DNA from 2 places in the Streptomyces sp. NPDC055239 genome. Region 2 is predicted to be linked to the other one. Evidence: riboswitches for the same ligand, from Rfam matches in the RefSeq annotation. Region 2 holds a riboswitch; the other holds the start of a gene.
What was found. A riboswitch is a leader RNA that binds a small molecule or an ion and turns the genes downstream of it on or off. The one in region 2 is predicted to bind S-adenosylmethionine.
Positions count from the first base shown of each region.

Region 1 (3,167 bases), on a different contig from region 2:
GCGAGGTGAACGCGCAGCATGCGGAGCTGGCCGATCTCCGTGGCGTTCTTCATCAGCTCGGAGTTCACCCAGGCGAGCATGTGGGCGACGGTGTGTTCGGGGTCGTTCTGCCAGGGGAACGGGGCGGTGTCGTCCAGGTCCGTGTCGTCGAGCCGGTCGAGCACCGACAGCCAGTCCGTACGCAGGCCGCGAAGCCAGTCGACGGCTGCCTCGCCGCTGCCCGGCCACGTGATCTCGGTCCGCTCCCGCGGCACCTGCCCCCGCGCGTGGTCGATCGTGACGCTCCACCACCAGCCGATGTGCCAGCTGATCCAGCCGATCGTGGGAACCGGGACGGGATCCGGCTCGGTCTCCGCGAAGTCCGCCACCCACCCTCCGTCGCCGTCGGGCCGCACCGTCCAGCAGAGCGGCGCGGGCTCCCACAGGAAGTCCTCGGGCTCCAGGCGCTCCAGGTGGTACTCGAAGAGGGACCACGTCAGGTCGAACTGTCGGCGCAGCAGTTCGCGTCGGGAATCGTTCACGGGCTGACCCTGGCACAGGGGCCCTAGGCTTGGGAAAGGGATTGTGGGTCGCAGGCGGATGCGTCCGACCACCGGTCCGGCTCTCCAAGCCGGGGGTGGTTGGCGTAGAAGGCCGGATGGTCGTGCAGGCGGCGTACGTAGGCGCGCAGGTGGGGGTAGGTGTTGGTGTCCTCGGCCGCGTCCGGGGTGAGGTGGACGAGCCTCGCCCACAAGTCCACGTCCGCCGCTGTGAGTTCGTCGCCCACGAGGTAGGAGCGGGAGGCCAGCCGGCAGTCGAGCCTGTCCAGTGTCGCGGGGGCGAGCGGTTCGGCGAGTAGCTCGTGCCAGGTGTCGATCCGTGCTGCCAGGGCCGGTCGGCGCAGGACGGGCAGCGGGCCACTGCCGTGTGCGGCAAGGCGGCAGGCCAGGTCGCGCAGGATGTCGGGGGTGTGGTTGCTGACGACGTGCCCGCTCCATCGGTCGCACAGGGCCGGAACGGTCAGCGGCCCGTCGAAGTGGTGCTCGGTGGCCTCGTAAGAGCGGTGCAGGGAGTCGAGCGCCTCGGTGGTGTGCGGTGCCAGGAGGGTGGTGGCGACCGATTCCCTGAGCCCGAGCAGGTCGAGGGTGATCGAGACGCGCAAGGAGTCCGGACATTCCGCCGAGAGATACAGGTGGTAGCGGTGGGGTGCCGGGTAGAAGCCGCCGGCCACGTCGTCGCCGATGCGGCTGCGGATCGGCGCGGGACAGGCGCCGAGTGGGCCGGAGTCGTACGGAGGGCATGAATCCGCGGCGGAAGTCAGGTGGGAGGCAGGGCGGGAAACAGGGCGGGAACGGTGCGACGTGATCTCGGGCATGGCTCTCCAGACAGGGGAGGGGCGCCGACCGGCGGCGGCACGCGCGGCGCCGGTGGCACAGCGGGGGAGAGGGGGATCCGTGGCCACAGCGGGCCGCAGCGATGAGGCTTCTTGTCCGGAGGCGTCGCTGGTGTGTGGACGCTGCGCGGACGTCAGACAGCTGGCACCGAGGCGCTGCACACGCGCAGCAGGTCGATGTGCAGACGTCTGGTCAGAACGCGGGGGCGGGGCCGGGGCGCGGACAGGAGAGGCCGCTGGATGCTGTTCCTCTCACCGACCGCCCTGGACATGTCCACCAGCCCTGCCGTCGAGGCCCGTTGTACCCGGGGCCGCGCTTGCCCCGCCGCCACGGCGGGACCCGGTCGTCACCCGGGGCACCCCGTCGCGGAGGAAGGGTTGCCCGTCAGCGGGCCGGGGCCGATGACCCGCTCGGGCAGGAACCCTGCCGGGCGGGCGCTGACAATCGTGACCGTCCCCGGAAGTCTGGGTCCGGGTGCCCGGCTCCGTCAAGAAGGCCCGCACCAGGAACAGAAGGAGTGGTCCGGTGGTTGACTTGACGGAGACGGGCGACGAGGCGCGTACGGCGATGTGGGAACGCCCATGATCCACGGGCATTGCGCACCGCTACGACCTCACGTAACGTCCCGAGCAGGTTACGAGTGTCAGCGTCAAGCCCTGGCTTGCTGACCGGCAACCCTCCCACGCGGCGGGGTGCTCCAGGTGAGGACCAGGCGGTGCCCGTCCAGGGTTCCGCAAGCGCGAGACCGGCGAGGCCCCAGGCCCGCCGAGTCGGAGGGGCGGAGGTGACGGACGTGACACCTGTGTCAGCTGTACCGCACCTGTCGCATCTGTCGCCCGCGCCGCCCGCGCCCGCCCCGCGCGTCATGGTGATCGCCCCGAGCCGCCAGGTACATCTGTACTCCCGGCCGCACATCGATCTGCAGCGTGTCGCCGGCGCGCTCTGTCGTTCCTGACCCGTCATTCCGCCGCCGCACCCTCGGAGTTGAGGGACCGGTGTTTCGCACGGTCGCACGGTCGTACGGTCGATCAGGAAGGCACACCTTTCGTGTCGTCATCATCTTCATTGCCCCATTCATCTCATTCCTCCGCTTCTTCTGCTGACTCTGCTTCTGCTGACTCCTCCGCCGCGCTGCACCTCGCCGTCGCGCTCGACGGCGCGGGCTGGCACCCGGCCGCTTGGCGCGAACCAGTGGCCCGCCCGGGGGAGTTGCTCACCGCCCGGTACTGGGCCGATCTGGTCACCGAGGCCGAACGCGGCCTGCTCGACTTCGTGACGATCGAGGACGGGCTAGGGCTCCAGTCCTCGCACTTCACCGAGCCCGACGGACGCACGGACCAGGTGCGCGGGCGGCTCGACGCCGTCCTCATCGCGGCCCGTGTCGCCCCGCTGACCAGCCACATCGGCCTTGTGCCGTCGGTGGTGGCCACGCACACGGAGCCCTTCCACATATCCAAGGCGATCGCCACGCTCGACTACGTCAGCGCGGGACGCGCGGGCGTACGGGTGCAGGTGTCGGCACGCCGTAACGAGGCCGCGCACTTCGGGCGCCGCACGCTTCCCGCCCTCGAGGCCGTCGAGGACCTCGGCAGGCCGGACGTACGGGAGTTGACCCTCGACCTCTTCGACGAGGTGGCCGACTACGTCGAAGCCGTGCGTCGGCTCTGGGACAGCTGGGAGGACGACGCGGAGATCCGGGACGTCGCCACCGGCCGCTTCGTCGACCGCGGCAAGCTGCACTACATCGACTTCGAGGGCAAGCACTTCAGCGTCAAGGGCCCCTCGATCACGCCA
Region 1 is NZ_JBSGRD010000007.1:199,524-202,690, forward strand. It holds gene ACWFRJ_RS23420 (DinB family protein) at 1-521, opposite strand, end outside; gene ACWFRJ_RS23425 (glutathione S-transferase family protein) at 545-1,354, opposite strand; SAM riboswitch class IV at 1,681-1,825, opposite strand; SAM riboswitch class IV at 2,006-2,119, shown strand; gene ACWFRJ_RS23430 (putative leader peptide) at 2,239-2,328, shown strand; gene ACWFRJ_RS23435 (LLM class flavin-dependent oxidoreductase) at 2,439-3,167, shown strand, end outside.
Region 1: linked by a shared signal. The riboswitch ahead of ACWFRJ_RS23425 (glutathione S-transferase family protein) and the one ahead of thrC (threonine synthase) in region 2 are both predicted to bind S-adenosylmethionine.

Region 2 (3,167 bases):
GAGCTGCGCGCCGCTCGGGCCCTTGTACGTGCCGTCGTTGCCGCCGAAGAAGAGGCGCGCGTACGCGACCTTCGCGCCGGGCGGGATCGCGACCCGGCCGGTGCTCGATCCGTGGTCGGGGTCCATGCCCGCGGTGTTGATCCGCCGCATGACGAAGGTGTTGTTGTTGTCGCGGCCCTCGCCGTCCGCGGCGGTGGCGCAGCGCGCCGCCATGTCCGCGGGCGTCGTCGGGCAGCCCATGACCGTGTTGCCGATGGTCTTGAAGTCGCCGTAGAGCGATTCGTCGTAGCGCTTGGCGAAGGGCTCGATCACATCCGCGGCGGCCGGTGCCACGGCTGCGGCGCTCAGTGCCCCTGCCGCGAGACCGGCCGTGGCCATGGCCACGCCACCGACGCGTCGCGCGCTTCCCATTACCTGTCTGACCCGCAGCTGTCTGAGCCGCAGCTGTCTGACCCGCATAAAGACCCACATAAGTGGGGAATGTAGACAAAATGCCCGGTCTTGGGTGGTTACGCCACGCGGCGTGCCGTGTACTCCGCGATCCCGGACATCGGCGGACGCTCCTCCGTGTCCACCGAATGGGTCCGCGGTTCGAACCCGTGCTCGCCCCGTTCGAACTGGGTGAGCTCGGGGCGTACGTGGTGACCGAGCGCGAGCCTGACCTGCGCCGTCCGGTAGATCGCGGCGGCCATCCTGCCGAGCGCCTGCCCGTCCTGGTGCCGGTGCTTGCGCACGCCGACGTCGACCTGCGCGAGCGCGTCGAGGCCCACGGTGTGCAGCGCGTCGACGAGCAGGCCGAGCTCCACCCCGTAGCCGACCGGGAACGGCAGCCGCTCGAGGAGGGACCTGCGTGCCGCGTACTCGCCGCCCAACGGCTGGACGAATCCTGCCAGTTGGGGCCAGTGCATGTTGAGAAGCGGGCGCGCCATCAGCTCGGTGACCCGGCCGCCCTGACCCGCCGTCCCGGCAAGCGGGCGGTCGTACATCGCCTTCACGAAGTGCACGTCGGGCTCGGTCAGGAGCGGGCCCACGATCCCGGTGACGAAGTCCGCCGAGAACTCCTTCAGGTCCGCGTCGACGAACGCGACGATGTCACCGCCGGTCACCAGGAGTGAGCGCCACAGGACCTCGCCCTTGCCGGGCACGGCCGGGATGCGCGGCAGGATCTCGTCCCGGTGCACCACCCGCGCACCCGCATCGCGCGCGACCTCGGCCGTGCGGTCCCGCGAGCCCGAGTCGATCACCACGAGCTCGTCGACGAGGGCAGTTTTCTCGATGAGCTCGCGGCGGATCTCGGCGACGATCTCGCCGACCGTCTCCTCCTCGTCGAGCGCGGGCAGGACGACGCTCACCGAGGCTCCCGACGCCCGTTTGGCGGCGACGAGCGCGCTGAGCGGACGGTCGGCAACGGACCAGGAACGCCTGGTCAGCCAGCGCTCGGCCTCTTCCAGCACGGGTGGCTCCTCCTGTGTGTGGCCTACATGTGACCCATCTCGCGGTTCGGACGACTATCTCAAGGGTCCAGGCCGTCGGTTACAGTCTTGAACAACGCGGATGACCATCGCATGTCGGGGGTCGACGCGTAACAAACGCCCCGGGCCCCTGAAGCCCGGCGCCATACCGCTCATCCAGAGGGGCAGAGGGATACGGCCCGTTGAAGCCCCGGCAACCATCCCGCCGACCGCGCATGCGAGGTCTCGGCGGGGAAGGTGCCAATTCCGTCTCGCGACGAGATTCGTCGCGGGGAAGATGAGGAGAAAGGGCCTCGCCTCCATGGCTGCGCAGACTGTTGCAACGAACGACACCACCCCCTCGACCACGGGTTCTGTGGACCTCGGCCCCGCATCGGGCCTTTCCTGCCGCGAGTGCGGCGAGCTGTACGCCCTCGGCCCGATCTTCGCCTGCCAGGCCTGTTTCGGCCCGCTCGAAGTGGCGTACGACCTGCCGACCGGCGACCCCGAGGCGCTCCGGAAGCAGATCGAGTCCGGCCCCGCCAACATCTGGCGCTACGCACCCCTGCTGCCCGTCCCCGCGGACGTCGCCGAGAAGCCGAACATCAACCCCGGCTGGACCCAGCTCGTCAAGGCCGACAACCTCGCCCGTGAGCTGGGCGTCGAGCAGGGCAAGCTGTTCGTCAAGGACGACTCCGGGAACCCGACGCACTCCTTCAAGGACCGTGTCGTAGCGCAGGCCATCGAGGCGGCGCGCGCCTTCGGTTTCACCACCCTCTCCTGCTCCTCCACCGGCAACCTCGCCGGTGCCGTGGGCGCAGCGGCGGCCCGTGCCGGTTTCCGCTCGTGCGTGTTCATCCCGCACGACCTGGAGCAGGGCAAGGTCGTCATGGCCGCGGTCTACGGCGGCGAGCTCGTCGGTATCGAGGGCAACTACGACGACGTGAACCGCTTCTGCTCCGAGCTCATCGGCGACCCGCTGGGCGAGGGCTGGGGCTTCGTGAACGTGAACCTGCGGCCGTACTACGGCGAGGGTTCCAAGACCCTCGCGTACGAGATCTGTGAGCAGCTCGGCTGGCAGCTGCCCGACCAGCTGGTCATCCCGATCGCCTCGGGCTCGCAGCTCACGAAGATCGACAAGGGCCTCAAGGAGCTCATCAAGCTGGGCCTCGTCGAGGACAAGCCGTACAAGATCTTCGGTGCGCAGGCCGAGGGCTGTTCGCCGGTGTCGACCGCCTTCAAGGCCGGGCACGACGTCGTACGCCCGCAGAAGCCGAACACCATCGCCAAGTCCCTCGCCATCGGCAACCCCGCCGACGGGCCGTACGTCCTGGACATCGCGCGTCGCACGGGCGGTGCGGTGGAGGACGTGAACGACGAGCAGGTCGTGGACGCGATCAAGCTGCTCGCGCGGACCGAGGGCATCTTCGCGGAGACCGCGGGCGGTGTGACGGTCGGCGTCACGAAGAAGCTGATCGAGGCCGGTCTCCTCGACCCCTCCCTGACCACGGTGGTCCTGAACACGGGTGACGGGCTCAAGACCCTGGACGCGGTTGCCGAGACCTCTCAGGCGACCGCGACGATCAAGCCCAGCCTCGACGCGTTCCGCGCCGCGGGTCTCGCCGGTTAACCGCCGTAGGTCTTGAGCCTTCTTTCCGACTGCGGACCGTCGTGGCTGGTCGCGCAGTTCCCCGCGCCCCTGAAGGGGCCCGCATA
Region 2 is NZ_JBSGRD010000022.1:48,924-52,090, forward strand. It holds gene ACWFRJ_RS41950 (DUF7927 domain-containing protein) at 1-378, opposite strand, end outside; gene ACWFRJ_RS41955 (glucosyl-3-phosphoglycerate synthase) at 510-1,454, opposite strand; SAM riboswitch class I at 1,622-1,756, shown strand; gene thrC (threonine synthase) at 1,774-3,081, shown strand.